DNA from 2 places in the Streptomyces sp. NPDC096040 genome. Region 1 is predicted to be linked to the other one. Evidence: riboswitches for the same ligand, from Rfam matches in the RefSeq annotation. Region 1 holds a riboswitch; the other holds the start of a gene.
The links. Region 1 has a riboswitch for glycine ahead of gcvP (aminomethyl-transferring glycine dehydrogenase). Riboswitches for the same ligand answer to the same signal wherever they lie in the genome.

Region 1 (14,195 bases):
CTTCGTACGAGCCCTGGTGACTCTCCCCCTGGTCCTCCCCCCGGTGGTCGGCGGTGTGGCCCTGCTCCTCGCCCTGGGCCGTAACGGGGTCGTCGGCCAGTGGCTGGATGACTGGTTCGGGATCACGCTCCCGTTCACGACGACCGCCGTGGTGATCGCCGAGTCCTTCGTGGCCATGCCCTTCCTGGTGATCAGCGTCGAGGGCACCCTGCGCGCCGCCGACCCGCGCTACGAGGAGGCGGCGACGACCCTGGGCGCCTCCCGCTTCACGGCGTTCCGCAGGGTCACGCTCCCCCTCATCGCCCCCGGCATCGCGGCCGGCTCGGTCCTGGCCTGGGCCCGCGCGCTCGGCGAGTTCGGCGCGACGATCACTTTCGCGGGCAACTTCCCGGGCCGCACCCAGACCATGCCGCTCGCCGTCTACCTGGCCCTCCAGAACGACCCCGACGCGGCGATCGCCCTCAGCCTGGTGCTGCTGGCGGTGTCGATCGCGGTGCTGGCAGGCCTCCGCGACCGCTGGATGACACCCTCATGACCAAGCCCGAGCCCACACAACCACCCCACGCCCCAGCCGCAGCCGACGCCCGGCCCCCGCTGGGGCCACCCGCACCTGACACTGATGTCCGCACGGGTGGTGCGGGTGGTGATCACAACGCGGCCGAAGGCCGGGTACCCCCCACCCACCCGCGGACCACCGACGGCCTCGATGCCCACCTCGTCGTCACCCGCCCCGCCTTCCACCTCGACATCACCCTCACCGCCGCCCCCGGCGAGGTCGTCGCCCTCCTCGGCCCCAACGGCGCCGGCAAAACGACCGCCCTCCGCGCCCTCGCCGGCCTCACCCCCCTCACCGCCGGCCACCTCCACCTGGACGGCACGGAGTTGGACCGTACGCCCCCCGAATCCCGCCCGGTGGGCGTCGTCTTCCAGGACTACCTCCTCTTCCCTCACCTCACGGCCCTCGACAACGTCGCCTTCGGCCCCCGCTGCCAAGGCGCGACAAAGGCCGAGGCCCGCGCCCAGGCAGCCGCGTGGCTGGACCGCATGGGTCTCGCGGAGCACACCGGCGCCAAGCCCCGCCGCCTCTCCGGCGGCCAGGCCCAGCGCGTCGCACTGGCCCGAGCCCTGGCCACCCACCCCCGCCTGCTGCTCCTGGACGAACCCCTCGCCGCCCTCGACGCCCGCACCCGTCTGGACGTACGCTCCCAACTCCGCCGTCATCTGACCGATTTCGACGCCGTCGCGGTACTGGTCACCCACGACCCGCTGGACGCCATGGTGCTGGCCGACCGCCTGATCGTCATCGAGCAGGGCAGGATCGTCCAGGAGGGCACCCCCGCCGACATCGCCCGCCACCCGCGCACCGACTACATCGCGCACCTGGTCGGCCTCAACCTCTACCGCGGCCGGGCCGAGGGCCACCTGGTCAGGCTGGACACCGGCCCCGCCGTCGCCACCACGGAGGACCTCGCCGGTGACGTGTTCGTCGCGTTCCCGCCGAGCGCCGTCACCCTCTTCCGGGACCGCCCCACCGGCGCCAGCGCCCGCAACCTCTGGCACTGCGAGGTCGTCGGCCTGGAGATCCACGGCGACCAGATCCGCGCCGACCTGACCGGCGAACTCCCCCTCGCCGCCGACCTCACCACGGTCGCCGCCGCTGAACTGGACCTGCACCCCGGCGCCACGGTCTGGGCGACGGTGAAGGCGGCACAGACCCACGCGTACCCGGCGTAGAACCGCACAGAACCACACACGAGAGGCCCCGCCGAAGCGGGGCCTCTGCCGTACCCGTACCGCGGATCAGTCCTCGTACGCGTCCAGCGGCGGGCAGGAGCACACCAGGTTCCGGTCACCGAAGGCCTGGTCGATCCGGCGCACCGGCGGCCAGTACTTGTCGGCGGCGGACACCCCGGCCGGGAAGACGGCCTCTTCACGGGTGTACGCGTGCTCCCACTCCCCACCGAGCGCGGCGGCCGTGTGCGGGGCACCGCGCAGCGGGTTGTCGTCGGCGGGCCACTCCCCCGCCCCGACCTTGTCGATCTCCGCCCGGATGGCGATCATCGCCTCGCAGAAACGGTCCAGCTCACCGAGGTCCTCGGACTCGGTCGGCTCGATCATCAGCGTCCCGGCCACCGGGAAGGACATCGTCGGCGCGTGGAACCCGTAGTCGATGAGCCGCTTGGCGACATCGTCGACGCTCACCCCGGTCGCCTTGGTCAGCGGCCGCAGATCGATGATGCACTCGTGCGCGACCAGCCCGCCGGGCCCGGTGTAGAGCACGGGATAGTGCGGCTCCAGCCGCTTGGCGATGTAGTTGGCGCTGAGCACGGCCACCTGCGTGGCGCGCTTCAGCCCCTCGCCGCCCATGAGCCGGACGTACGCCCACGAGATCGGCAGGATCCCCGCGGAGCCCCACGGCGCGGCCGAGATCGGTCCGACACCGGTCTGCGGCCCGGCGGCCGGCTGGAGCGGGTGGTTCGGCAGGTACGGCGCCAGGTGGGCCCGTACGGCCACCGGACCGACGCCCGGCCCACCGCCGCCGTGCGGGATGCAGAAGGTCTTGTGCAGGTTGAGGTGGGAGACGTCGCCGCCGAAGTGCCCCGGCTTGGCGACCCCGACCAGGGCGTTGAGGTTGGCCCCGTCGACGTACACCTGGCCGCCGGCCTCGTGCACCTGACCGCAGATGTCCGCGACATGCTCCTCGAACACGCCGTGCGTGGACGGGTATGTGATCATCAGCACGGCGAGCTGGTCGCGGTGCTGCTCGATCTTCGCCCGCAGGTCCTCGACATCGATCTCGCCGTCCTCGGCGGTCTTCACGACGACGACCTTCATCCCGGCCATGACGGCGCTGGCGGCGTTGGTGCCGTGCGCGGAGGAAGGGATCAGGCAGACGGTCCGCTGCGCGTCGCCGTTGGCACGGTGGTAGGCGCGTACGGCGAGCAGCCCGGCCAGCTCACCCTGTGACCCGGCATTGGGCTGGAGCGACACCTTGTCGTAGCCGGTGACCTCGGCGAGCCGCTCCTCCAGCTCACGGATGAGCGTCAGATAGCCCTGCGCCTGCTCGGCGGGCGCGAAGGGGTGCAGCTGGCCGAACTCGGGCCAGGTGACCGGCTCCATCTCGGTCGTCGCGTTGAGCTTCATGGTGCAGGAGCCCAGCGGGATCATGCCCCGGTCCAGCGCGTAGTCCCGGTCGGCGAGCCAGCGCAGGTAGCGCAGCATGGCGGTCTCGGAACGGTGCTCGTGGAAGACGGGGTGGCCCAGGTAGCCGTCGCCGCGCAGCAGCGCCTCGGGCAGCGTGTCCTCGGCGACCACGTCCAGCGTCTCGACGTCGCCCTCGACGCCGAACGCCGTCCATACGGCGCCCAGCTGGGCCCGCGTGGTGGTCTCGTCGCAGGCCATGGAGACGTGGTCCGCGTCCACGAGCCGCAGGTTGACACCGCTCTGCCGGGCGGCGGCGACGACCTCGGCGGCCTTGCCGGGCACGCGCGCGGTGAGGGTGTCGAAGTAGGCGCCGTGCACGACCTCGACCCCGCCGGCCCTGAGCCCCGCGGCCAGGATCGTGGCGTAGCGGTGGGTTCGCCGGGCGATGGCCCGCAGCCCCTCGGGCCCGTGGTAGACGGCGTACATGCCGGCCATCACGGCGAGCAGCACCTGCGCGGTGCAGATGTTGCTGGTGGCCTTCTCACGGCGGATGTGCTGTTCGCGCGTCTGCAGCGCGAGCCGGTAGGCCTTGTGCCCGTCGGCGTCCACGGACACGCCCACGAGCCGCCCGGGCAGGCTGCGCGCGAACTTCTCCCGCACCGCCATGTAGCCCGCGTGCGGCCCGCCGAAGCCCATCGGCACACCGAACCGCTGGGTCGTACCGACGGCGATGTCGGCGCCCAGCTCACCCGGCGAGGTCAGCAGCGTCAGCGCCAGCAGATCGGCGGCGACGGTGACGAGCGCGCCCAGCCCGTGCGCCTGCTCGACGAGCGGCTTGATGTCGCGTACGGCACCGGAAGCACCGGGGTACTGGACGAGCACCCCGTTGATCTCACGCGAGGCGAGGTCCGCCGGAATCCCGTCGCTCAGGTCCGCGACGACGACCTCGACCCCCGTCGGTTCGGCCCGCGTCCGGATCACGGCCACGGTCTGCGGCAGCGCGTCCGCGTCGATGACGAAGACGCCCTTCTTGTTCTTGCCCATGCGCAGCGACAGAGCCATGGCCTCGGCGGCGGCCGTGCCCTCGTCGAGCAGCGAGGCACCGGAGGTGGGCAGTCCGGTGAGGTCGGCGACCATGGTCTGGAAGTTCAGCAGCGCTTCCAGCCGGCCCTGGGAGATCTCCGGCTGATACGGGGTGTAAGCCGTGTACCAGGCGGGGTTCTCCATCACGTTGCGCAGGATGACGGGCGGCGTGAAGGTGCCGTAGTAGCCGAGCCCGATCATCGAGTCGAGCACCTGGTTCCGGTCCGCCAGCGACCGCAGTTCGGCCAGCACCTCGGCCTCGGTGCGCGCACCCGGCAGTTCCAGGGTGTCGGCGTTCTTGATCACGTCCGGCACCGCGGCGGCGGTCAGCTCGTCGAGCGAGCCGTACCCGACCTGGGCGAGCATCTTGGCCCGGGCCTCGTGATCGGGCCCGATATGGCGCTGCTCGAACGGGATTCCCTGTTCAAGCTCGGAAAGCGGAACACGCTGGGCGGTCATTGCGGAGGCCTCCTGGTCTGACGCGACCTTCGAGGGGTACCCAGGCGCGGGCACCCCGACGGCCTCCCCCTCTGTCATCTCAACCTGAGAGCTTCGCCGGACGCCCAGGGGATCCGGCTTTCACCGTCGGTGAGAGCGGACGCCGTCGACGCCCGCCCTGCTTTCCAGAGTGACCTCGTCCGTGCGGTACGTGAGCCTGAGAGATTCCGGGGAGGATTTGCTCCTTCGGCGCCTCCGGTCTGCCCGGAGGACTCTCCCGCACGGGGTCAGCAGCCGCTTGCCAGCCTACCAGCGAGGGCAACGCACGGGCCTTCGAGTGGCCGCCTCCTTCAATGTGCTCTTTCGTAGTGCTTACGGATGAGTTGCGACCAAGTGGAGGGCCCGTGCAGACCGACATCGATCCGCGCAACCTGATCGGCCGCAAGGCGTTCGACCGCAACGGCACGAAGATCGGCACGATCGACGAGGTCTACCTCGACGACGCGACCGGTGTGCCGGAGTGGGCGGCCATACGCACCGGCCTGTTCTCCCGGGACGCCTTCGTGCCCCTGGAGCCCAGCGAGCTGGTCGAGGGCACCCTCCAGGTCCCCTTCGACCGCGCCCTGATCAAAGATGCCCCCGACTTCGGCGTGGGCCGCCACCTGTCCCCGGAGCAGGAACTTCAGCTCTACCACCACTACGGCCTGGACATGACCGCCCCGCCCCCAGACCACCCGGACCACGACTTCGGCAAACTGGCGGGAACCGAGGACGCGGGCGCGTAGACCGGCGGGCGCGCCTCTCCAGCCGCGGGCAGTCGTGCCGCTGGGGCTGCACGGGTGGGCGCGGGCGGCATCCTGCGAGCGCCGGTGCGCGACCCCACCCCCGGGTCACGCACCAACCCCGTCCACTGGAATCCCCGGCACCAACGGCAACGGATCCACCGGCTCCAGCTCAGGATCCTCCACCCGGAACGTCCGCACCCGCCCCGGCTCCACCGACCCCGGCGTCTCGAACCGAACCGTCACCCTCCCCAGCCCACTCCCCTGCACCCACCCGTGTCCGTACTCGGCATGCCGGACGTCGTGCCCCGAAGGCCATCTCCGCTCTACGACCACCTCCTGCTCGGCGACCGGCTCGGCCGCGTCCTCCTCCGCCAGGACCTCCGCCGCCTCCCCCGCCGCCTGCGCGAACAGATCCTCCTGTGTGTAGTCGGCCAGCCCCGTCACCCCCACCCCCAGCAACCGCACACCCCCCGTCGTGTCCACCGAGTCCAGCAGCCGCGCGGCCGCCTCCCGCACCACCGCCGGATCGTCGGTCGGCCCCCTGAGCGTCTCCGACCGGGTGAGCGTCGAGAAGTCGTACCGCCGTACCTTCAGCACGATGGTCCGCCCCGACAGCCCGGCCCCCCGGAGCCTGCGCACACACCGGTCGGCCAGCCGCTGCACCTCCATCCCCACCCGCAGCCGGTCATGGATGTCCACGTCGTACGTGTCCTCGACGGATACCGACTTGGCCTCCCGCTCGGCGACCACCGGCCGTTCGTCGTGCGCCAGTGCCATCGCGTGCAGCGCATGCCCATGGGCCTTGCCCAGCAGCCGTACCAGCTCGTCCTCCCCCGCCTCGGCGATCTCGTCGACCGTGGTGATCCCGGCCCGCCGCAGATGGTCCCCCGTCGCCGGCCCCACGCCCGGCAGGGTCCGCACCGACATCGGCCCGAGCATCGCCCGCTCCGTGCCCGGCTCGATCAGCACCAGCCCGTCCGGCTTGGCCTGCTCGGAGGCGATCTTCGCGAGCATCTTGGAGGCGGCGAGCCCGACCGACCCGGAGAGCCCCGTGGCCGCCCGTATGTCCGCGCGCAGCTTCTCCCCCACCAGCCGCGCCGACACCGCGTCCCAGGCCACCTCACCCGCCTCCAGGTCGACGAACGCCTCGTCCAGGCTCAGCGGCTCCACCAGCGGCGACAGCTCGTGCAGCAGCGCCATCACCTGCTCGCTGATCGACCGGTACAACCCGAAGCGCGGCACGAGATACGCGGCGTTCGGCGCCAGCCTGCGCGCCTGTGCCATCGGCATCGCGGAGTGCACCCCGAACACCCGTGCCTCGTACGAGGCGGTGGCCACCACCCCGCGCGGTCCGAGCCCACCCACGACCACGGCCTTCCCGCGCAGGCTCGGCTTGGATGCCTGTTCCACCGAGGCGTAGAAGGCATCCATGTCGAGATGCAGGATCGTGGGCGCGTTTCTCACATCTCCGATGCTGCACCACGCCACTGACAATGCCTCGGCATGGTTCCGTGCCGGGGCACCACAAAAGGCTCAAGGGGCTGAAGGGGTGCGGTCCGGGGCGTCAGACCGCCCGGTTGCGACGCCGCGCCAGCTCGTCGGCGGGGTTGGGCCCGACCAGGGTCTCGCCGGTGTCGACACGCTCGCCGTGCAGCTGGGAGAGCGCGCTCTCCACGTCCCGCCAGACCACGCCGACCGCGATCCCGAAGATGCCCTGGCCGCCCTGGAGCAGGGCGTGGACCTCGTCGGGCGAGGTGCACTCGTAGACCGTGGCGCCGTCGCTCATGAGGGTCATGCGCTCCAGGTCGCAGAAACCGCGTTCTCTGAGATGTTGCACGGCGGTGCGGATGTTCTGAAGGGACACCCCGGTGTCCAGGAACCGCTTGACGATCTTCAGAACGACGACGTCCCGGAAGCTGTACAGGCGCTGGGTGCCCGACCCGTAGGCGGGCCGCACGCTGGGCTCGACCAGGCCGGTGCGGGCCCAGTAGTCGAGTTGCCGGTAGGTGATGCCGGCCGCCGCACAGGCCGTGGGCCCCCGGTAGCCGATCTCCTCGGTCGTCATGGACGCCGCCCCTCCGCCGCTCGGCACTGCCGTCGGCCGCTGCGGAGCGTGACCGGCAGTGCTGCCGTGAAGCGAGTACGGACCGCTCTCCCCGAGACGGCGTCCCGGGGCACCCCCAGCCGTACCGTCGCCGCTGCTTCTCACGCCGACCTCCGTCCTTGACCTGCCTTCTCGACGGTAGGCAGTCACCAGGGGTGCGTCAACGATCGCCACACTCGGCACGCCGAGTGATAATCACCCCAAGAGTGGTTTCCCGTGCCCCACCGCGGGGAAAGGCTAGCCGAATGCTCTGGCGGTAAAGCGTAGGACGCTCTCAGTGGCCGCTGGCAATTGCCCATGAGTTTCGGCTGTGACCAGCCGTGAACCGGCCCGTCACCGACCTCTTGTGGTGGGCGACGGGCCGCTCCCGTCTGTCACTGGCTGCTGGTGCCGAAGTCCTCGGGCGAGATCTGGTCGAGGAACTCGCGGAACTTCTCCACCTCGTCCTCCTGCTCGTCGGGGATCGCGATGCCCGCGTCGTCCAGCACCGTGTCGCTCCCGTAGATCGGCGTTCCGGTGCGCAGCGCCAGCGCTATGGCGTCGGACGGACGGGCGCTCACCTCGACACCGCTGGCGAAGACCAGCTCCGCGTAGAAGACGCCCTCACGGAGGTCCGTGATGCGTACTTCGGTGAGCTCCTGACCGACGGCCTCCAGCACGTCCTTGAACAGGTCGTGGGTCAGCGGTCGCGCGGGGGCCATGCCCTGCTGGGCGAAGGCGATCGCCGTCGCCTCCCCCGGCCCGATCCAGATGGGGAGGTAACGGTCGCCTCCCACTTCGCGCAGGAGCACGATCGGTTGGTTGGAGGGCATTTCCACCCGGACACCTACGACATCGAGCTCGTTCACACAGCAACCCTAGGCCGTGCCCGGGACGTTTGGGTAGTCGGGCCCGGAACGCGCGCCCGATCCGGCCTCCGCCCGGGTCCTGTCACGATGGTCACGGCAGCCGCACCCCAAGCGCGGTCTGCACCAGTGCGGCGTGCAGCTTCACCGTGAGCGCCGCCAGTTCCTTCGTACGGGCCTCCGCATGGGCCCTGGTCTGCGGATTGCGGTGCCGCTTGAGCGGGGCCACCACCTGGTCCACCAGGCCCGCCTCACGGTCGGCGGCGGCCTTCATCACCCGCAGATGGCGCGGCTCGATCCCGAACCGGCCCAGCTCGGTCACCAGCGCGGCCACGGTGACCGCCTCGGCGTCGTACACGCCGTCCTCCAGGGGAGCGAGCAGCCCGTACGACTCCCACTCCGCCAGGCAGTTCTCGTCGATCTCGGCGGCCGCGAGCAGCTCGTCCCGCCCGATCCGCGCCACCGAGGGCGCCTCGGGAACCATCGGCACCGCTTCACCGTCCCGCTGCCGCCCCAGCGCGGGCAGCTGTACGGCCTCGCCGCGCTCCATGGCCTCCAGGTACTCCCGGATGACCTTCAGCGGCAGATAGTGGTCCCGCTGCATCCTCAGGACGTGTCCGAGACGCTCCACGTCCGCGGCGCTGAACTTGCGGTACCCGGACGGGGTCCGGCGCGGCTCGATCAGCCCTTCCGACTCCAGGAAGCGGATCTTGGAGACGGTGACTTCGGGGAACTCGTCGCGCAGCACGTTCAGCACCGTGCCGATGCTCATCAGCCCGGTTTCCGTGGCGGCGGTGCCGTGCCCGGTACCGCCGCTCGGTTTGTGCAGCATGGACCTTCTTCCCTGGGCTCCCCCGGACGAGGTCCGGGGGGTCAGATGCCCTGCCGGCTCGCGTAGAAGACCAGCCGGTACTTACCGATCTGGACCTCGTCACCGTTCGACAGAGCGACCTGGTCGATGCGCTCCCGGTTGACGTACGTGCCGTTGAGGCTGCCCACGTCGGCCACCGTGAACGAGCCGTCCGGCTGGCGGCGGAACTCCACATGGCGGCGCGAGACCGTCACGTCGTCCAGGAAGATGTCGCTCTGCGGATGACGGCCGGCCGTGGTCAGGTCGCTGTCCAGCAGGAAGCGGCTGCCCGAGTTCGGTCCGCGGCGCACGACGAGCAGCGCGGAACCGAGCGGCAGCGCGTCGACGGCCGCCTGTGCCTCGGGCGAGAGCGCCGGCGCCTGGGTCTGGCCGGTGACCTCGGCGTCGTAGGCCTCGAGACCGGAGATCGAGATCGTGGACGTCGTCTCCGACGCACGCTCGGGGACGGCGCCCGCGCGCAGCGGAGCACCGCAGTTGGAACAGAAGCGGGCGTTCTCCGCGTTGCGGTTACCGCACCTCGTACAAACCAGGGCCGACATGGACGGATCCTCCTGCCGCGGCTGCCCCGCCGGGGCGTTTGACGCGTACGGGTCGGAGGTAAACCCTCCACCCGCACCTGAGGTTGACGGTTGCCCGAAACCTATGCCGCCGGACTGCGACGGGTCAACTGACCGCGCGCCCTGACCTCCCGAAATGTCACCCCCCGGACCAGCCACCTGGTCCCGGAACAGCGGGCGCTGACCGTCCGCGTCAGGCTGTGCGCGATGGCGAGCGGTCGCGTTGTCGCTGCCCTCTCGCGCGCTCTTGCCGAACAACTTCGAAAACAACTTCACGGGCGATTCCCCTTGACCGAAACAGACCCGCCCGTGGGGCAGGACGAACCCTGACTGAATAGACCGGCCGACCCGGACAACCTCACAACGTCCGTATCCACCAAACAGTTTCCACCACGCACCGGCTCCCCGGTGCGCCGACCCCCCGCATCCTCATGCCCCCGCCGGACGTCCCGCATGCACCGCCGGTTCACTGTGAGGACGACCGAGCGTAGTCAGGCTGCTTCGCCGGCCGCAAGGCATCCACGACGATCTTGGTCGACCGCTCGACGGTCACAGTCGCCTGCTCCTTCTCGAGGGTCTGCACCACACCTCCGGGGATGTTGAGGGCCGGTTCGAGGTCCTGCGGCTTGCCGATCACCTTGAAAACGTAGGGTTGGGTGATCTTGTTCCCGTCGACGCTCACGCTCTTCCCGGAGTCGGTGAGATAGGTGCCGGCGACCACCCGCACCCCGTTGACCTGGATCGCCTCCGCGCCGGCCGCGCGCAACTCCTGGATCGCGTCGAGCAGCATGTCCGCCTGTACCGTCCCCTTCGGGTCGTCGACCGTCATCGTGATGCCAGGACCCTGCGCCGCCACGGTGCCCGCCAGAATGCCGAGTTGCCTCTCCTTCTCGACCGTCTGCTTGCGTGCCTCCGCCGCCTGGTCGGAGCTGCTCTGCAACTCCTGGCGCTGTTTTTCGAGTCCTGTCTTCTCGTCCTCAAGACGCTGAGTACGGTCGTCCAGTTCATCGAGGATGCGAACAAGATCCTCCTGGCGGGCCCCGCGCAACGCGCTGTCACTGTCGCTGTTCGACGCCACCTGCACGGCGAGGCCGAATCCGAGCCCGAACAGCAGCACGGCGACGATCAGTTGGGCCCGGCTGACCCGCGGCGGCCACAGCCCCTGGACCAGCCGCTGCCTTCCGGTCGGCCCGGCGTCCGGCTTCGGCTCGGCGGCGGACCCGGTCTCCGTCGCCGCGGCCGGCATCTCGGCGGGCAATTCCTTGCGGAGCCGGTGCTCCGGCCGTTTCTCGTGCTCGCTCATGCCGCTCACGCCCGGAAGACATGCCGTCGGATCGCCGCGGCGTTGGAGAAGATACGGATACCGAGGACCACGACGACACCCGTGGACAGCTGCGAGCCCACGCCCAACTTGTCGCCCAGGAACACGATCAGCGCGGCCACCACCACGTTGGACAGGAACGACACCACGAAGACCTTGTCGTCGAAGATCCCGTCGAGCATGGCCCGCAGCCCGCCGAAGACGGCGTCGAGCGCCGCGACGACGGCGATCGGCAGATACGGCTCGACGACCGCCGGAACCTCAGGACGGACCAACAGTCCGGCCACGATGCCCACGACGAGGCCAAGTACGGCGATCACGATGTGCCCTTCTCAGTCTTCTCGGTGTACGGCTCAGCCGTACGTACGATCACGCTGGGTGCGGCGGGCAGCCGGACGTCACTCTCCGTGGAGATCGTCGCCCGGATGTCGAAGTTCTCCTCCAGGGCATGCAGATACAGCCCGTCCGGGCTGTCCTGGAACCTGGAGCCGAGCCTCTCCCCGTCCCCCACCGCCAGCACCGTGTACGGCGGTACCAGCGGCCTGTTGTCGACCAGTATCGCGTCTCCCGCGGCCCTGATCGCGGACAGGGCCGTCAGCCGCTGCCCGTTGATGGAGATCGCCTCCGCACCCGAGGCCCACAGCCCGTTCACGACGCGCTGCATGTCGTGGTCACGCACCCGGCCGGTGTCGGAGAACCCGGAGGTCTCCCGCGGGTTGCTGCCGTCGCCGCCCGAGGAGGCCTCCTTGGCGTCGTTCACGACCAGCTTCACGCCGGGACCGTGCACCGCCGTGGCTCCCGACAGGATGCCCACCAGGTCGGCCTGCCCGCTGCCGCCGCTCTCCTTCAGCGCCGCGCGCTGGCGGGCGCTGACGTCGTCACGCAGTTTGTCGACATTGGTCTCCAGCTTGTCGGCGGCCGCCGTCTCACGGTCGATACGGTCGATGAGTTCCTGGCGCTCCTTGGCCACGACAGGGGCCGTCACGCGCGCCTGGGCCGCTCCCACGGTCACCACGAGGGCCGCGAGCACCAGGCCGCCGGCGAGGCCCAGCCTGGCCCGGAGGGTCTTCGGCATGCCGCCGCCCTCGCCCTGGGCCCGCTTACGGGCCGCTGCCTCGGCGTACCCGTCGTCGAGGCTGTGATCCATGACGTTGGTGATCAACGACATGGAGGCGTCCGGGCGGTGCGGCCGGGTGGCGCTGCTCCGAACGGGGGGTTGCTGCGGCATGCCGCACATCGTCGCACGTTGCGACCGGTACCTCCGAATGGCCCCACCGGCGTGCCGGACTGGCCCCCTCGGGGGACACTTGTCCGGCACGCGCGCGTGCGGCGGATCTACCGTCCGGCGCTGTCCACGATCGCCGCCCATTCGTCCAACAACGCCTGTGCGGAGGCGTCGTCGGGCCCTTCGGCCCACAGATGGGTGACCGCCTCGGCCGGGTCGGGCAACACCATCACCCAGCGCCCGTCGGTCTCCACGACCCGCACACCGTCGGTCGTGTCCACGAAACGATCACCGGCCGCCTCGACGACACGTCGCATGACCAGGCCCTTGACAGCCCACGGGGTCGCCAGGTCCCGCTTGAGGACATGCGCCCGCGGGATCCGGGCGTCGATCTGGCTGAGCGTGAGCTGGGTCCGCGCCACCAGGCCGATCAGGCGTACGAAGGCGGCCGTACCGTCGTACACGCTGCTGAACTCGGGGACGATGAATCCGCCCTTGCCGTCACCACCGAAGATGGTGCCTTCCTCGCGCCCCACGCGCGTGAGGTCGTCGGGCGAGGTGGTCGTCCACTCGACCTGGGTGCCGTGGTAGGCGGCCACCTGCTCGGCGATCCGGGTCGTGGTGACCGGAAGCGCCACACGGCCGCTGCGTCGCTCGGCGGCGACCAGATCGAGCATCACCAGCAGCGCCCGGTCGTCCTCGATGATGCGGCCCTTCTCGTCCACCAGGGACAGCCGCTCACCCACCGGGTCGAACCGCACGCCGAACGCGGCCCCGGAGGACGCCACGATCTCGCCGAGACGCACCAGCCCCGCCCGCCGCTGATCCGCCGTCTCCGTCGGCCTGGCCTCGTTGAGACCGGGGTTGACGGTCAGCGAGTCCACGCCGAGCTTCCCGAGCAGGCTGGGCAGAACGAGCCCGGCGCTGCCGTTGGAGGCGTCCACCACGACCTTCAGGCCGGCCTCGGCTATCCCGGTCGTGTCGACGTTCCGCAGCAGCGAACCCGTGTACGAGTCGAAGACACTGGCCGGGAAGTACAGGTCGCCGATCTCACCCGGGAACGCACGCCGGTACTCCTGCCGCGCGAAGATCCGGTCCAGCTTCCGCTGGCTGGCCTGCGAGAGGTCCGCACCCTGCCCGTCGAAGAACATGATGTCGACGGAGTCCGGCACCCCGGGCGAGGTCCGGATCATGATGCCGCCGGCACTGCCCCGCCCGGTCTGCTGCCGCGCCACCGGCAGGGGCACGTTCTCCAGGTCACGCACATCGATGGCACTGGCCTGGAGAGCGGAGATGACCGCCCGCTTGAGCGCACGGGCACCACGGGAGTGGTCACGGGCCGTGGTGACCGTGGAGCCCTTCTTCAGGGTGGTCGCATACGCGCCGGCGAGCCGTACGGCCAGTTCCGGTGTGATCTCCACGTTCAGGATTCCGGAGACACCACGGGCGCCGAAGAGATGCGCCTGCCCGCGGGACTCCCAGATCACGGAGGTGTTGACGAACGCGCCGGCCTCGATGGTCTTGAACGGATAGACCCGGACGTTGCCCTGGACGATCGATTCTTCGCCGATCAGGCACTCGTCACCGATGACCGCGCCGTCCTCGATCCGGGCGGCCCGCATGATGTCCGTGTTCTTCCCGACGACACAGCCGCGCAGATTACTGTGCTGCCCGACGTAGACGTTGTCGTGCACAACGGCCCGGTGCAGGAAGGCACCGCTCTTGACGACGACGTTGGAGCCCACGACGGTGTGTTCGCGGATTTCGGTGCCGGCCTCGACCTTGGCGTAGTCGCCGATGTACAGCGGTCCACGCAGCACGG
Region 2 (16,489 bases), on a different contig from region 1:
GCGCAGGCGTCGTGCGAACAGGCCGGCCGCGCGCATCGGCCCGACGGTGTGGGAGCTCGACGGGCCGATGCCGATCGAGAACAGGTCGAAGACCGAGATGGCCACGGGAACTCCTCCTAGGAGGGTGGGGGCACACGCCATCGGGTGCCCCCACCGGGGAACTACTTGTTCAGACCGGGGTACAGCGGGTGCTTGTCGGTCAGGGCGCTGACCCGGGCCTTCAGCGCGCCCGCGTCGTACGACGGTTTCAGCGTCTCGGCGATCACGTCCGCGACCTCGGTGAAGTCCTCGGCCGTGAAGCCACGCGTGGCCAGCGCCGGGGTGCCGATCCGCAGACCCGAGGTGACCATCGGCGGCCGCGGGTCGTTCGGGACGGCGTTGCGGTTGACCGTGATGCCGACCTCGTGGAGGCGGTCCTCGGCCTGCTGCCCGTCCAGTTCGGACTCGCGCAGGTCGACGAGGATCAGGTGGACGTCCGTACCTCCGGACAGGACGTTCACACCGGCCTCGCGGGCGTCGGGCGCGGTCAGCCGCTCGGCGAGGATGCGCGCACCCTCCACCGTACGACGCTGGCGCTCCTTGAAGTCCGCCGAGGCGGCGACCTTGAAGGAGACCGCCTTCGCCGCGATCACATGCTCCAGGGGACCGCCCTGGAAGCCCGGGAAGACGGACGAGTTCAGCTTCTTCGCGAAGGCCTGGCGGGCCAGGATGATGCCGCCGCGGGGGCCGCCGAGCGTCTTGTGGGTGGTGGAGGTGACCACGTCGGCGTACGGCACGGGGTTCGCGTGCAGACCGGCGGCCACCAGGCCGGCGAAGTGGGCCATGTCGACCCACAGGTACGCCCCGACCTCGTCGGCGATCCGCCGGAACTCCGCGAAGTCCAGCTCGCGCGGGTACGCCGACCAGCCGGCGATGATCACCTTCGGCCGGTGCTCCTTGGCGAGCCGCTCCACCTCGGCCATGTCGACGAGACCGGAGTCGTCGACGTGGTAGGCCACGACGTCGAACTGCTTGCCGGAGAAGTTCAGGCGCATGCCGTGGGTGAGGTGGCCACCGTGGGCGAGGTCCAGACCCAGGATGGTGTCCCCGGGCTGGGCCAGCGCGAACAGGGCCGCCTGGTTGGCGGAGGCACCGGAGTGCGGCTGCACGTTGGCGTACTCGGCGCCGAACAGCTCCTTCACCCGGTCGATGGCGATCTGCTCGGTGACGTCGACGTGCTCGCAGCCGCCGTAGTAGCGGCGGCCCGGGTAACCCTCGGCGTACTTGTTGGTGAGTACCGAGCCCTGCGCCTCCATGACCGCGACCGGAGCGAAGTTCTCCGAGGCGATCATCTCCAGGGTGGACTGCTGGCGCTCCAGCTCGGCGTCGACCGCGGCCGCGACCTCCGGGTCGAGCTCGTGCAGGGGCGTGTTCAGAACGGACATCAGTTTCTACGACTCCTCAGCCGGTGTTTCTACGACTCCTCCGCCGGTGCGCTACGGCGCTCAGCCGGCGGTGAAGGCGGTGTACTCGTCGGCGGAGAGCAGGTCGGCCGGCTCGTCCGCGACGCGCACCTTGAACAGCCAGCCGCCCTCGAACGGGGCCGAGTTCACCAGGGACGGGTCGTCCACGACGTCCTCGTTGACCTCGGTGATCTCACCGGTGACCGGCGAGTACAGGTCGGAGACCGACTTGGTCGACTCCAGCTCGCCGCAGGACTCGCCCGCGGTCACCGTGTCGCCGACGGCCGGGAGCTGGACGAAGACGACGTCACCGAGCGCGTTGGCCGCGTGCTCCGTGATGCCGACCGTCGCCACGCCGTCCGCGGCGGCCGACAGCCACTCGTGCTCCTTGCTGTAACGCAGCTGCTGGGGGTTGCTCATGGCCTGAATTCTCCTGTACGCGGGGGAGTGCTGGGGAAAGAGGACTGCTGGAAAGGGACGTGAGCAGCGGAAATGTGCGCAGGGTCACGCGGGCGCCGCGCTCGGTGTCCGATTCTCGTCTAATTCTGAGTCTGACTCTGTGTCTACTTCTGGCGCTTGTAGAACGGCAGCGCCACGACCTCGTACGGTTCGTGGCTGCCCCGGATGTCCACGGCCACGCCCGCCGTGCCCGGCGCCGAGTGCGCCGCGTCGACGTACGCCATGGCGATGGGCCTGCCCAGGGTGGGGGAGGGGGCACCGGAGGTGACCTCGCCGATCACCTCGCCGCCGGCGACCACCGGGTACCCGGCGCGCGGCACCCGGCGGCCCTCGGCGATCAGGCCGACCAGCACCCGCGGCGGCCGGGCGGCGGCACGGTCGGCGGCCTCCCGGAGCGCCTCGCGCCCCACGAAGTCGCCCTCCTTCTCGAACTTCACCACCCGGCCGAGCCCGGCGTCGAAGGGGGTCAGCGAGGTGGTCAGCTCATGCCCGTAGAGCGGCATGCCGGCCTCCAGGCGCAGGGTGTCCCGGCAGGACAGCCCGCAGGGCACCAGGCCGACACCCTCACCCGCCTCGGTGAGTGCCTGCCACAGCCGCACCGCGTGTTCCGGCTTCACGAACAGCTCGAAGCCGTCCTCGCCGGTGTAGCCGGTGCGTGCGATCAGCGCCGGGACCCCGGCGACGGTGCCGGGCAGCCCCGCGTAGTACTTCAGGCCGTCCAGATCGGCGTCGGTCAGCGACTTCAGGATGCCCGGCGACTCGGGCCCCTGGACGGCGATCAGCGCGTACGCGTCCCGGTCGTCCCGCACCTCGGCGTCGAACCCGGCGGCACGCTCCGTCAGCGCGGCGAGGACCACCTGGGCGTTGGAGGCGTTGGCCACGACCATGTACTCGGTGTCGGCCAGCCGGTAGACGATCAGGTCGTCGAGGATGCCGCCGTCGGCCCGGCAGATCATGGTGTAGCGGGCGCGCCCGACGCCGACGGAGGCGATGTTGCCGACCAGCGCGTGGTTCAGCAGGGCGGCGGCCTGGGGGCCGGTCACGGTGATCTCGCCCATGTGGGAGAGGTCGAAGAGCCCGGCCCTGGTCCGCACGGCGACATGCTCGTCGCGCTCGGAGCCGTAGCGCAGGGGCATGTCCCAGCCGGCGAAGTCGGTCATGGTCGCGCCGAGCGCGCGATGCACGGCATCGAGCGCGGTACGGCGGAGTCCAGCGGAATCGGAACTGCTCATCGGTCGGTCGTCTCCCAAGGGTCCCAGGGCATGACAGGCGAGGTCTGTCCTCCCCATCTGTCATCGGAACCTGAGAGGTTCGCCCTGACCACACGAGTGGTCACGGCTTGCACCTTGGGTGGGGCCACTGACACAGCGGCCCGCTTTTCAGATGTGCCTCGCCCGCGCGGTAACGGGGCCTGAGAGATTCAAGGGAGGGACTTGCTCCTTCGGCGCCCCAGCGAAGACTGCTGGGGACTCTCCCGCGCGGATTCAAGCGGCCGGTATGCAGTTGGCGGGCACATCATTGCATGCCGGGCGGAGCTTTGTAACAGGGCTGTGGCGCGGAGCGGACGGAACCGCGAGACACCGTGCATTACCTTCTCTTTACGTTAAGTGGGGAGAACCTTTCCTGAACCCCCAGGGAGGACGATCACGGTGACAAGCACCACGGCATACGCGACGACGGGCATCACCCTGCCGGGACAGCCGACGGCCCCGGCCCGCGAGCGGTGTGACAAGCGCCCCGCACCGGTCGTCCGCGATCTGCGCGACCGAGCCGGACACAGCCCGCACGGCCTGCTCTTCGGCCCCCGTGACCTGGTCGTGGTCACCGGGCTGCCCGGCAGCGGCAAGTCCACCCTGATGCACCGCACCGTCCAGGGCATCCGGATCGACTCCCAGGACACCCGCGACCGCTGGGACGCCCGCCTGGCCCGCTTCCTGCCGTACACCCTCTACCGCCCGCTGGTCCGCCTCGCCCACTACGCCGGACTGCGCCGCGCGCTGCGCACCGGCGAGGGCGTGGTCGTGCACGACTGCGGCACCCAGGCCTGGGTGCGTGACTGGCTGGCCCGCGAGGCCCGCCGCCGCGACGGCACCCTGCACCTGCTGCTCCTGGACGTCACGCCGGGCACGGCACTGGACGGCCAGCGCGAGCGCGGCCGGGGCGTCTCCCGGTACGCCTTCCTGCGCCACCGCCACGCCGCCGCCCGCCTGGTGCGCGCGGTGGAGAAGGGCGGCCCGCCCCAGGGCGTCGGCTCGGCGGTGCTCCTGGACCGGGACGCGGCTGACGTGCTGTGCCGGATCGCCTTCGGGAAGGCGGAGAAGCTCGCGGGGTGAGGCTTTCCGGCAAGCGGAGCGCTCACGAGGTGAGGCTCTCCGGCAAGCGGAGCGCTCACGGGGTGAGGCTTTGTCCCCGCAGGGTGAGGCATTGTCACAGCCACCCGCTAGCCTTTTCAGCCTCAGCAGCAGTGGTTTCCAGCAGGCGGTAGGCAGATGGACTTCCCGGCGGACATTCCCGCGGACTTCCCGGCACAGGCACACCCCCACCCGCACGGCGGTTGGCCCGGCAACGAGCTGGAGGAGGTCCTGTCGGCCTCCCTCGGCGTCCCCGCGGCGGCGGGCCGGCTCATCGAGGTACTGAGCCGGAGCTTCCTGTGGGTCCCGCTGCCGGAGGGCGGCGGCCCGCACAGCGGCTCGCTGGACCTGCCCACCACGGAGATCCAGGGCCAGGTGTACGTCCCGGTCTTCAGCTCCGAGGAGCAGTTCCGACTGGTGGTCGGCTCCCATCTGTCGTTCACGATCGCCCCCGCCGTCGAGTTCGCCCGCGGTCTGCCCCCGCAGGTCGGCATCGCCGTGAACCCCGGGGGAGTGGTGGGCGTCCCGCTGCCGCCGGAGGCGGTCGCCGAGCTGTGCCGGTCCGGCCGTACCGAACTGGACGGCGCCGCCTCGGGCGGCCGGGTCCGCCTCTTCGAGCCGGACTGGCAGGACGACCCGATGGACTTCCTGGCCGCGGCGTCGGCGGAGTTCGCGGCGACCGGCGTGGTCGCCACGGCCCGCCGCTGCCTGGCCGTGGTCGAGACGGCAGACCCGGTGATGTTCGTGGGCGTAGAACTCTCCCAGTGGGAGGGGGACATAAGGGCGCTGCCCCTGGAGGCGCTGGGCAAGGCCCTCGGCAGGGTCCCGGTGAAGTGGCCGGTGAACCTGGTCCTGCTGGACGTGGCGGAGGATCCGGTGGGCCACTGGATGCGGGACAACGTCCGCCCCTTCTATCAATACGGTCACTGAAAGCGCCCCGTAAGGGGCGCGAGGAACTGCGCGACCAGCCACAACGAAACCCGCACTCGCGCACGACCAATCGGCCCCCACCCCCTGGGCGCTTAAGCTGTCACCACACGCGGGGCAACTCTTCGAAGGGGCGGTACGACAGGTGAGCGCGAGCCTCAGCGGCAGCGTCGAGCACATGCTGCGCCAGGTCACGCCCGGGCGCTACGACGCCTACGAGGCACTCCTCCGCGCCCTCGCCACGCCCTCCTCCGGCCAGATCTGGATGCTGCTCTGGCACGGCCAGGCCGGCTCCCCCGACGCCCAGTACGGGAACATGGAGGTCGACGGTCACGGCTACGCCCCCTGCGTGACCTCGGCCCAGGAACTGTCGGCGAGCGGCTGGAACCGCTCGTACGAAGTGGTCGATGGTGTCGACGTGGCCCGCACCCTCTATCCCGACCACTTCGGTCTCTGGCTCAACCCGCACGCCCCGGGCGGCGGCGTCGGCATCCCCTGGCTGGACCTGCGCCGCATCGCGACAGGCCTGGACCGCCAGCCGGCCGGGCCGCTCCGCCTGGCGGAACCCGCGATCGAGGTCCCGCAGTTCTACGCGCTGCTGTCGCAGAACGCCCACCGTACCCCTGCGGTCCGCTCCCTGCGGCGGGCCTGGGTGCAGCCGGCGCTCGGGGCGCCCTATCTCGCGATCGGGCTCGACGTGTACGACACGTCGCCGTCGGCCGTGGACTCGGTGCGGGCGATGATGCAGCAGTCGATCGGGGCGGTGCCGGACGGGCTGCCGGTGTCGACGGTCGCCATGACCGACGAGTACGACCCGGTGGTGATGTGGATGAGAGCGGCCGCACGGCCGTTCTACGACCGCGAGGCGCATGCGGCGCTGCCACCGGCGCCGGTCGCGGGGTACGGGTATCCGCCGACGCCCGGCGGCTACTGACAGCACTGTGCCCGCCTCTCGTCCGAGAGGCGGGCACAGTTGTCACCGGGTCACGGCTTGGTCGTGCACTGCGTCTTTCCGACGCACGTGGAGTAGAAGATCTTCGCGGTGACGGCGCGGAATACGCCGTAGTCCTTGTCGACGACGGTCTTGCAGTTCGCGCCGTAGTGCGCCTTCTCTATGTGGAACTTCTGGAATTCCACCTTCGGAGTTATGTAGCCGTAGCGCTTTCCGGGAACGCTGAGGTTGTGTTCCACGGAGATTCCCGTGGTGTTCGACTTGGATACCGTGTAGTTGGTATTTCCGTTGATTTCGGCCACGGCGACCTTGACGCTCAGGCCGCCACCGCTTGTCCAGCCGGACGTACGCGACTTGGTGATGCTGAGGGTGTACTTGAGCGTCGAGGTCTGCGAGCTCGAGTTGTAGGCGCCCACGGTGCCACCCGATGACTGGTAGTACCGGGGGCCCACCGAATCGACGTCCCAGAAATGCCCGGTGCCGCAGTTGTCCGGGTGCACTTCGGCGGCGGAGGCGGCCGTCGGTACCGCGAAGCTCGCACCGGCCAGAAGTGCGGCAGTGGCCACAGCGCGGCCGACCATTCCAATAGCGGTCATTTCCTTGTCCCCGTTTCCCGTTGGAGTGGCGGTTGTTTCGCCGACGGGGCATGAAGTTAGCGCTGTGGTGTGTGTGCTTCAAGCGAGAAATACGGAACCTGCTATTCAATCCTCAAGGGATCCTCAATTACTTAGTGAAACCATGGCGTTGCGCGCGCTAGGCACCCTAATTGTCCATTCTGCGAGAGGGGGTAAAATCCCCATAATCGGGCAAGTCGGGCGGCTGGCTGAATGCCGTGTGGCCTGCATCACTGTGGTGTGATCGCGGCATGGGCGGGCGATCGGCATCGGTGACTCTATGTGCGTAGATAGCGAGACTTTGTCGTATTTCGTAATGTGTTAATGAGTTATGTCCATGTCCGGCATGTGTTACCCGTCGTTCGGATAACGAAACTCCCAGCTCTCATCACGGTTACGCATCCATTCACCGTCAACTCTGGCAACCGGTCGCCACAGCGTTGAAGACTCGCGCTCCAAGGGGTGTTCACCCCTGCCCAGGAGAGAGTGATCATGCCGCTACCAGCGGCAAGTGCAACCCGGCTACAGCCGGTTGAGAGGGGTCCCTGCTCAGATGACGGCACCATTGCACGAGCCGACCGCGGAAGCGGCCCCGAGCGCGGCCGAAGAGGCGGCTGTCGCCGCTGGTGAGAAGGCCGTGCAGGGGCGCTCCCTGGGCCGGATCGCCTGGGAGCGTCTCAAGCGCGACAAACTCGCCCTCGCGGGCGGCATCGTCGTCCTCCTCCTCGTCGTGGTCGCCCTCCTCGCGCCAGTGATCACCCACCTGGTCGGCCAGGACCCGGATGCTTACAACGAGAGCCTCATCGACCCTCTGTTCGGCACCCCCAAGGGGTCGTTCGGCGGCGTCAGCGGCGACCACCTGCTGGGTGTTGAGCCCGTCAACGGCCGCGACATCTTCGCGCGGATCCTCTACGGCGCCCGCGTCTCGCTCCTGGTGGGCTTCCTGTCCGCCGTCGTCGCGGTCGTCCTGGGCACCGTGCTGGGCATCCTGGCGGGCTTCTTCGGCGGCTGGGTGGACTCGCTCATCAGTCGTGTGATGGACGGCCTGCTGGCCTTCCCGCAGCTGCTGTTCACGATCGCCCTGGTCTCCGTCATGCCGAACGAGATGCTGGGCCTGTCCGGGTCCAACGTGCGCGTCTTCGTGATGATCCTGGTCATCGGCTTCTTCGGCTGGCCCTACATCGGACGCGTGGTGCGCGGCCAGACGCTCTCCATGCGTGAGCGTGAGTACGTCGAGGCCGCGCGGTCGCTGGGCGCCGGACGGTTCTACATCCTGTTCAAGGAGCTGCTGCCCAACCTGGTCGCGCCCATCATCGTGTACACGACGATGATGATCCCGACCAACATCCTCACTGAGGCGGCGCTGAGCTTCCTGGGCGTGGGCGTCAAGCCGCCCACGTCGTCCTGGGGACAGATGCTCTCGAGCGCGATCGACTACTACGAGTCGGACCCCATGTACATGGTGGTTCCGGGTGTGGCGATCTTCATCACCGTCCTCGCCTTCAACCTTTTCGGAGACGGCGTGCGGGACGCGCTGGATCCGAAGGCGTCCCGCTGAAAAAGCCGTACCCAAAAGCGTCCCGTGGCACCAACACGGGGTCTCTCATCAAATCCGGAGGATCCGAGATCGTGACTACCCAACGCACCTCAGGGCGGCGTAAGAAGGCGTTTGCCGCCGCTGCTGCGGTCGCCGCACTGCTGACCACGGCGGCGTGCGGCGGCAGCAGCGACGACAACAGCGGTTCGAAGAACGGCGCCGCCGGCTTCGACGCCGCGAACAACAAGGTCGCCCAGGCTTCCCTGGCCAAGAAGGGTGGCACGCTGCGGTTCGGCGGTGCCCAGGACGCCGACTCGTGGGACACCACGCGTGGCTACTACGGCTTCATGTGGAACTTCGCGCGTTACTACAGCCGCCAGCTGGTCACGGGCAAGACGGAGCCGGGCAAGGCCGGCGCCCAGCTCACCCCGGACCTCGCCACCGGTCTCGCGAAGGTTTCGGACGGCGGCAAGACGTACACGTACACCCTGCGTGACGGCGTCACGTGGGAGGACGGCAAGCCGATCACGTCCAAGGACGTCAAGTACGGTATCGAGCGCGTCTGGGCGCAGGACGTGCTCTCCGGCGGTCCGACCTACCTGAAGGACTTCCTGGACCCGAAGGGCGAGTACAAGGGCCCCTACAAGGACACGTCCAAGGACAAGCTGGGTCTGAAGTCGATCTCCACCCCGGACGACAAGACGATCGTCTTCCACCTGCCGAAGGCCAACTCGGACTTCCAGGACGTGCTGGCCCTGGTCTCGGCCTCCCCGGTCCGCCAGGACATGGACACCAAGTCCAAGTACGGCCTGAAGCCGTTCTCCTCCGGCCCGTACAAGTTCGAGTCCTACAGCCCCGGCAAGAGCCTGACGCTGGTGCGCAACACCGAGTGGAAGCAGTCCTCGGACCCGGTCCGCAAGGCGTACCCGGACAAGATCACCGTCGAGTTCTTCTCGGACGCCAACCAGCTGGACCAGCGCCTGCTCAACGGTGACCTGGACCTGGACATCAACCAGACCGGCATGTCCCCGCAGGGCCGCACCACCGCTCTGAAGGAGCACAAGGCCAACCTGGACAACCCGGTCTCGGGTTACATCCGGTACGCGGTCTTCCCGCAGAGCGTGAAGCCGTTCGACAACATCGAGTGCCGCAAGGCCGTCATCCTGGGCGCCGACCACGTGTCGCTGCAGACCGCCCGCGGTGGCCCGATCGCCGGTGGCGACATCGGCACCAACATGCTTCCGCCGTCCGTCCCGGGCTCCGAGGGCCAGAAGTACGACCCGTACGGCATCTCCGGCGCCAACAAGAACGGCAACGTCGCGGAGGCCAAGAAGGCTCTGAAGGCCTGCGGCAAGCCGAACGGCTTCTCCACCACCATCGCCGTCCGTAACAACAAGCCGGTCGAGGTGGCCACCGCCCAGTCGCTCCAGGCGTCGCTGAAGAAGATCGGCATCAACGCCCAGATCGACCAGTACGACGGTTCGCAGACCGCCGGCATCATCGGCAGCCCCTCGAACGTGCAGAAGAAGGGCTACGGCATCATCATCATGGGCTGGGGCCCGGACTTCCCGACCGTCCAGGGCTTCGGTCTGCCGCTGTGGGACAGCAAGTACATCCTGCAGAGCGGCAACAACAACTACGCCCTGATCAAGGACAAGACGATCGACGGTCTCTTCGACCAGTACGTCACCACCCTTGACGAGGCGGGCAAGGCCAAGGTCTCCACGGAGATCAACCACAAGGTCATGGAGGGCGCGTACTACCTGCCCTTCACCTTCGAGAAGTTCATCAACTGGCGGTCGGACAACCTGGCGAACGTCTACACGACGGACAACTACAGCGGTACGTACGACTTCGTCAACCTCGGCCTGAAGAACCCGAAGAAGTAAACCGGCACACCCGCCGTACGGCACGAAAGGCAGGTGAAGGCCGGCGCGGCGTGGTCGTGGGCCATCGGAAGACCTCCGGTGGTCCGCGGCCCCGCGGCGGGCCGTAAGCTGTGCTCGCTTACCTCATCAGGCGGCTGTTCGCCGCCGCAGTGATGCTCGTGGTCATCGTGATGGTGGTCTTCGGCATCTTCTTCCTCGTCCCCAAGTGGGCAGGCGTCGACATCGCCGCGAGCTTCGTGGGCAAGCAGGCCGACCCGGCTGCCGTCGAGGCCGTACGGGAGAAGCTGGGCCTGAGCGACCCGATCTACATCCAGGTCTGGGAGTTCTTCAAGGGCATCTTCGTCGGCCGGACCTACTCCGGCGGCGGCGACGTGACGCACTGCGCCGCGCCCTGCTTCGGCTACTCCTTCCGCAGCGAGCAGGCGGTCTGGCCGGTGCTCACCGACCGCTTCCCGGTGACCCTGGGACTGGCGCTCGGTGCCGCGGTGCTGTGGCTGGTCATCGGTGTCGCGGCGGGTGTGCTCTCCGCGCTCAAGCGGGGCACCATCTGGGACCGCGGTGCGATGGTCGTCGCGCTGGCGGGTGTCTCCCTCCCCATCTACTTCACCGGTCTGCTCAGCCTGGCGATCTTCGCCTTCGGGCTGAAATGGATCGACGCGCAGTACGTGCCACTCAGCCAGAGCGTCGGCGGCTGGTTCGGCGGCATGATCCTTCCTTGGATCACTCTCGCCTTCCTGTACGCGGCGATGTACGCCCGGATCACCCGCGCCACCATGCTGGAGATCCTCGGCGAGGACTACATACGCACGGCCCGCGCGAAGGGTCTCACGGAGCCCGTCGTCATCGGCAAGCACGCGATGCGCTCCACGATGACCCCCATCCTGACCATGCTCGGCATGGACCTCGGCGCCCTCATCGGCGGCGCCATCCTTACGGAGTCGACGTTCAACCTGCCCGGCCTCGGCCGCGCGGTGCTCGACGCCATCCGTAACCAGGACCTGCCCATCATCCTGGGCGTCACGCTGATCACTTCTCTCGCCGTGCTGATCGCCAACCTCGTGGTGGACATCCTGTACGCCGTGATCGACCCCCGAGTGAGGCTCACATGACCGACCTGAGCAAGAGCGGAGCCGCCCTGGGTGAGCCCACCTCCGGCTCCGCCGCCCCGACCTCCTTCCTGGAGGTGCGCGACCTCAAGGTGCACTTCCCGACCGACGACGGCCTGGTCAAGTCCGTCGACGGACTCAGCTTCACGCTGGAGAAGGGCAAGACCCTCGGCATCGTGGGCGAGTCCGGCTCCGGCAAGTCGGTGACCTCGCTCGGCATCATGGGCCTGCACACCGCCGGCCAGTACGGCAAGCGCAAGGCGCAGATCTCCGGCGAGATCTGGCTGGACGGCACCGAGCTGCTCTCCGCCGACCCCGACCACGTGCGCAAGCTGCGCGGTCGCGAGATGGCGATGATCTTCCAGGACCCGCTGTCCGCGCTGCACCCGTACTACACGATCGGCCAGCAGATCGTGGAGGCGTACCGGATCCACCACGACGTCGACAAGAAGACCGCGAAGAGGCGCGCGGTCGAGATGCTCGACCGGGTGGGCATCCCGCAGCCCGACAAGCGCGTCGACAACTATCCGCACGAGTTCTCCGGCGGTATGCGCCAGCGCGCGATGATCGCGATGTCGCTGGTCAACAACCCCGAGCTGCTCATCGCGGACGAGCCGACGACGGCCCTGGACGTGACCGTCCAGGCGCAGATCCTCGACCTGATCCGGGACCTGCAGACGGAGTTCGGCTCCGCGGTCATCATCATCACCCACGACCTGGGCGTCGTCGCCGAGCTCGCCGACGACATCCTGGTGATGTACGGCGGCCGCTGTATCGAGCGCGGACCGGCCGACAAGGTCTTCTACGAGCCCCGCCACCCCTACACCTGGGGCCTGCTCGGCTCGATGCCGCGTCTCGACCGCGAGCAGCAGGAGCGCCTGATCCCGGTCAAGGGTTCCCCGCCCTCCCTGATCAACATCCCGTCCGGCTGCGCCTTCAACCCGCGCTGCCCGTACGCCGACGTCCCCAAGGACAACGTCACCCGCACGGTCCGCCCCGAGCTGACGGATGTCGGCAGCCAGCACTGGGCCGCCTGCCACATGACGCAGGAGCAGCGGGAGCGGATCTGGACCGAAGAGATTGCGCCGAAGCTGTGAGCGAGGACAAAGCGGTGACCATCCCTGCGCAGGGCGAAGGTGCCACCCTCACCAAGGACGCCGCCCCTGGCGAGACCCTGCTGAAGGTGACCGGGCTCCAGAAACACTTCCCGATCAAAAAGGGTCTGCTCCAGCGGCAGGTCGGCGCCGTACACGCGGTCGACGGCCTCGACTTCGAGGTCAAGGCCGGTGAGACACTGGGCGTCGTGGGCGAGTCGGGCTGCGGCAAGTCGACGATGGGCCGACTGATCACCCGGCTCCTCGAACCGACCGGCGGCAAGGTCGAGTTCGAGGGCAGGGACATCACACACCTCGGGGTGGGCGGCATGCGTCCGCTGCGCCGAGATGTGCAGATGATCTTCCAGGACCCGTACTCCTCACTGAACCCGCGCCACACCATCGGCACGATCATCAGCGCTCCCTTCAAGCTCCAGGGCGTCACGCCCCCGGGCGGCGTCAGGGCGGAGGTCCAGCGGCTGCTGTCGGTCGTGGGCCTCAACCCCGAGCACTACAACCGCTATCCGCACGAGTTCTCCGGCGGCCAGCGCCAGCGCATCGGCATCGCCCGCGCGCTCGCCCTGAAGCCGAAGCTGGTGGTGGCCGACGAGCCCGTCTCCGCCCTGGACGTCTCGATCCAGGCCCAGGTCGTCAACCTCATGGACGACCTCCAGGAGGAGCTGGGCCTCACCTACGTGATCATCGCGCACGACCTCTCGGTGGTCCGGCACGTCTCGGACCGGATCGCGGTGATGTACCTCGGCAAGATCGTGGAGCTGGCCGACCGCGAGTCCCTGTACAAGGCGCCGATGCACCCGTACACCAAGGCGCTCATGTCGGCGGTGCCGATCCCGGATCCGCGCCGCAAGAACGCCAAGAGCGACCGCATCCTGCTTCAGGGCGACGTGCCCTCGCCGATCTCCCCGCCGAGCGGTTGCCGCTTCCACACCCGGTGCTGGAAGGCGACGGAGGTCTGCAAGACGACCGAGCCGAAACTCGTCGAGCTGAAGCCCGGCCAGCAGGTCGCCTGCCACCACCCGGAGAACTTCGCCGACCAGGCCCCGCAGGACACGGTTCTGCTGACGATCGCCAAGGAGGCGGCCGAGTTGGTCGCGGACGAGGTTCTCGCGGAGTCCGCGGCCACCTCGGCGGCGGTGGCTGCGGAGGTCGCCGAAGCCGGGACTCCCGCGGAGGCCGAAAGCCGGGAGCCGGCGGAGGCCGAGAGCCAGGAGAACCAGGAGTCGACCGACAAGCAGAGCTGACCGCCTGTCGAACGGTGACGAGGAAGTACCGGCGGGGGCCACCCCCGCCGGTACTTCCTTTTTCGCGTCTGGCGGGCGACCGCCGGGCTATCCCCAGACCAGCAGCCGCCATTCGACGGAGGGCTTCACCCCGAGCTGCATCACCCGGTCACTCTTCGTGCCGGTAAATCCCGTGGTGTACGCCGCCGTCGCGTTGCACCCGGCCACCTTCAGGACGGAGCCGCCGGACCCGTCGGTCACCTTCGCGTCACCAGGTCCCAGGCAGATCAGCCGCACCGTGATCTGGGAGCCCGTCTTCGCCAGGGGCACCTCGAGCCGCGCGGTGCCGCGCCCGCTCCGCGCCGTCAACAGCTTTCCGGACGGTACCGGGTACTTGAGGGACTCGAGTACCGGCAACCGCGTTTTCGCGGCCATCGAGGCGTGGGCTGCGGTCGGCGATGACGATTGCCGCGCAGTGGAATCCGCGCCACCGCAGCCTGCCGCGGCCATCAAGGCGACGGAGAGTACGGCAACGCGCGCTGCGCAGGGTGAGAAACGAGCTCCGGCGACGGAATTCATCCCTTGGTGCTCCAGAATGCCGGAATGTGGTACGGGTATTTCGCGACGCCCTTGCGCGCGATGACCCACTTGCAATTCGCGCCGTAGTGACCGACGTCCCAGTTCATCACCTTTCGGTCGGCGCCGGCGTGTAGGTATCCCTCCCGCCAGGACGCCGGCACCTTCCAGCTGTCCGTGTAGGAGATCGACGCCGACATCGAGAGCGCGAGGGAGACGGATACGCTTGCCTTGGCCTTGGCGAAGATGATGCCCTCTTCGGCCGACACGGAGCCGGTGACGGTGCCGGTGACCGATGTCCCCGCGGTAAGGGTGATGCCGAGAGTGTGTCCGCCCGGCGCGCTGGACGGCGGCACCATTCCGATCCGGTCGGAATGAATATTGCTGACTTCGTACACCGACTCCGTGCCGCAGTTGTCCGGATGCACTGTGCCGGACGTAGCGGCCTGGGCCGAGGTCGTGCCCACGGCGATCAAAGAGAGCAACGCCGCGCCGACAGACATGGTTCTCGCGTATTGCGTCAAGATTCTGGCTCCTGGTCGAGGAGCGGAGGAAATCCGTCTACCACCCCGTGTGGCGACTCCCCCGTAAGCCTCAACCTAGCGCTTGGCCCGGTTAGTGCGACAGAGAATTGGTGATCTCGTTGCCATTGTTTTGTGGATAACCTCAAGTAAAGCTCAGATGGAATTGGGAATACCGGTTTCCGTGTCCCTATTCGGCGGAGGTGTCGTTTTATGACAGGTTGGCAAAGTCATGTGCATGACTGAACGGGAAGCTGCAAGGTTGGGCGCATCTGTCTGATGGGACCACGCACCGAAGGGACGACTCATGCGCCTCTCCCGTTCGGCACGTCTGGCGGCTGTCGCTACCGCGGCAGCAGCCTCCTTCGTCATCGCGGCCGCCCCCGCCCCCACCCCGGGCGCCACGGGCATCGGTGACCCCTACTTCCCGCAGCTCGGCAACGGCGGTTTCGACGCCCGCCACTACGACCTCGACGTCGCCTACGCTCCCGACACCGGGCGCCTGGACGGCCGTACCACCCTCACCGCCCGCGCCACCCAGAACCTCTCCTCCTTCGACCTCGACCTCCAGAAACTGGAGGTCACGCACGTCGAAGTGAACGGCAGACGCGCCCGGTTCGCGCGCACCGGCGACGAGATCACCGTCACGCCGAGGAACCCGCTCGCCGAGGGGCACGAGTTCACCGTCGCGGTCACCTACGGCGGGATACCCGAACCCCTCAACGGCCCCATCGTCTTCGGCTCCGACTACGGCTGGATGAAGACCCCCGACGGCGTCTTCGTCGCCTGCGAGCCCAACGCCGCCTCCACCTGGTTCCCGTCCAGCGACCACCCTTCCGACAAGGCCACCTACGACATCCGGATCAAGGCGCCCAAGGGTCTGACGGGTGTGTCCAACGGCCGGCTCGTGAACACGTACGACAAGGGCGTCTCGACGTACACCCACTGGCGTGAGTCGAAACCCATGGCGACCTATCTCGCCACCGCCACCATCGGGAAGTTCGACGTGCGGACGGGGAAGACGCCCTCCGGCATCCCGATCTACGTCGCCATCGACCCGGTCCTCGCGAACAGCAACAGCGTCGACGTGTACGCCGTGACGGCCGCCGCCACCGACTACTGGTCGCAGATCTTCGGGCCGTACCCCTTCGAGGAGACCGGCGCGATCGTCGACGACATGCCGGAGGCGGGGTTCTCGCTGGAGGTGCAGAGCAAGCCGGCCTACTCGGCGGTGCGCAACGAGACGACGATCGTGCACGAGCTGGCCCACCAGTGGTTCGGCGACTCGGTGAGCGTGGCGCAGTGGAAGGACATCTGGCTCAACGAGGGCTTCGCCACCTACGCCCAGTGGCTGTGGGCGGAGCACCAGGGCACCCGCTCGGCCCATGACTCCTTCCTGGCCGGCTACAACTCCCGCGCCGCCGACACCCCCTTCTGGCAGACCGTCGTCGCCGACCCGCAGCGCGACACCATGTTCGCCTCCGCCGTATACCAGCGCGGCGCGATGACCCTCCAGATGCTGCGCGAGCGGATCGGGGACACCGCGTTCTTCAAGCTCCTCCCCGCGTGGACGAAGCTGCACCGCTACGGCAACGCCGACACCGCCGACTTCATCCGCCTCGCGGAGAAGGTCTCCGGGCAGCAGCTCGACGACCTGTTCCGGACCTGGCTGTTCACCACAGGGAAACCCGCCCTGTGAGCCTGGCTTTGTAAGGTTCATGCACCCTGCCGGGTCACAATGTCAGGGTGCAGCTCCAGAACCTCTTCTCTCCCTCCGTCC

Region 2: another riboswitch for glycine. It lies ahead of gcvT (glycine cleavage system aminomethyltransferase GcvT); the one in region 1 lies ahead of gcvP (aminomethyl-transferring glycine dehydrogenase).

What each region holds. Positions count from the first base shown of each region.
Region 1 covers NZ_JBEOTA010000068.1:1,717-15,911, reverse strand. The annotation lists gene modB (molybdate ABC transporter permease subunit) at 1-535, shown strand, start outside; gene ABTY98_RS41380 (ABC transporter ATP-binding protein) at 532-1,734, shown strand; gene gcvP (aminomethyl-transferring glycine dehydrogenase) at 1,801-4,686, opposite strand; glycine riboswitch at 4,861-4,955, opposite strand; gene ABTY98_RS41370 (PRC-barrel domain-containing protein) at 5,070-5,450, shown strand; partial or broken gene ABTY98_RS41365 (DNA polymerase IV) at 5,363-6,914, opposite strand; gene ABTY98_RS41360 (MerR family transcriptional regulator) at 7,015-7,659, opposite strand; gene ABTY98_RS41355 (bifunctional nuclease family protein) at 7,929-8,402, opposite strand; gene ftsR (transcriptional regulator FtsR) at 8,494-9,231, opposite strand; gene ABTY98_RS41345 (zinc-ribbon and FHA domain-containing protein) at 9,273-10,103, opposite strand; gene ABTY98_RS41340 (DUF881 domain-containing protein) at 10,294-11,130, opposite strand; gene ABTY98_RS41335 (small basic family protein) at 11,136-11,468, opposite strand; gene ABTY98_RS41330 (DUF881 domain-containing protein) at 11,465-12,376, opposite strand; gene ABTY98_RS41325 (sugar phosphate nucleotidyltransferase) at 12,484-14,195, opposite strand, start outside.
Region 2 covers NZ_JBEOTA010000003.1:39,516-56,004, forward strand. The annotation lists gene ABTY98_RS03820 (L-serine ammonia-lyase) at 1-105, opposite strand, end outside; gene glyA (serine hydroxymethyltransferase) at 162-1,424, opposite strand; gene gcvH (glycine cleavage system protein GcvH) at 1,485-1,862, opposite strand; gene gcvT (glycine cleavage system aminomethyltransferase GcvT) at 2,006-3,133, opposite strand; glycine riboswitch at 3,181-3,290, opposite strand; glycine riboswitch at 3,291-3,388, opposite strand; gene ABTY98_RS03840 (AAA family ATPase) at 3,545-4,234, shown strand; gene ABTY98_RS03845 (enhanced serine sensitivity protein SseB) at 4,391-5,182, shown strand; gene ABTY98_RS03850 (enhanced serine sensitivity protein SseB C-terminal domain-containing protein) at 5,358-6,113, shown strand; gene ABTY98_RS03855 (hypothetical protein) at 6,164-6,727, opposite strand; gene ABTY98_RS03860 (ABC transporter permease) at 7,299-8,303, shown strand; gene ABTY98_RS03865 (ABC transporter substrate-binding protein) at 8,375-10,171, shown strand; gene ABTY98_RS03870 (ABC transporter permease) at 10,282-11,280, shown strand; gene ABTY98_RS03875 (ABC transporter ATP-binding protein) at 11,277-12,374, shown strand; gene ABTY98_RS03880 (ABC transporter ATP-binding protein) at 12,389-13,633, shown strand; gene ABTY98_RS03885 (hypothetical protein) at 13,721-14,047, opposite strand; gene ABTY98_RS03890 (hypothetical protein) at 14,188-14,712, opposite strand; gene ABTY98_RS03895 (M1 family metallopeptidase) at 15,017-16,408, shown strand; gene ABTY98_RS03900 (trimeric intracellular cation channel family protein) at 16,456-16,489, shown strand, end outside.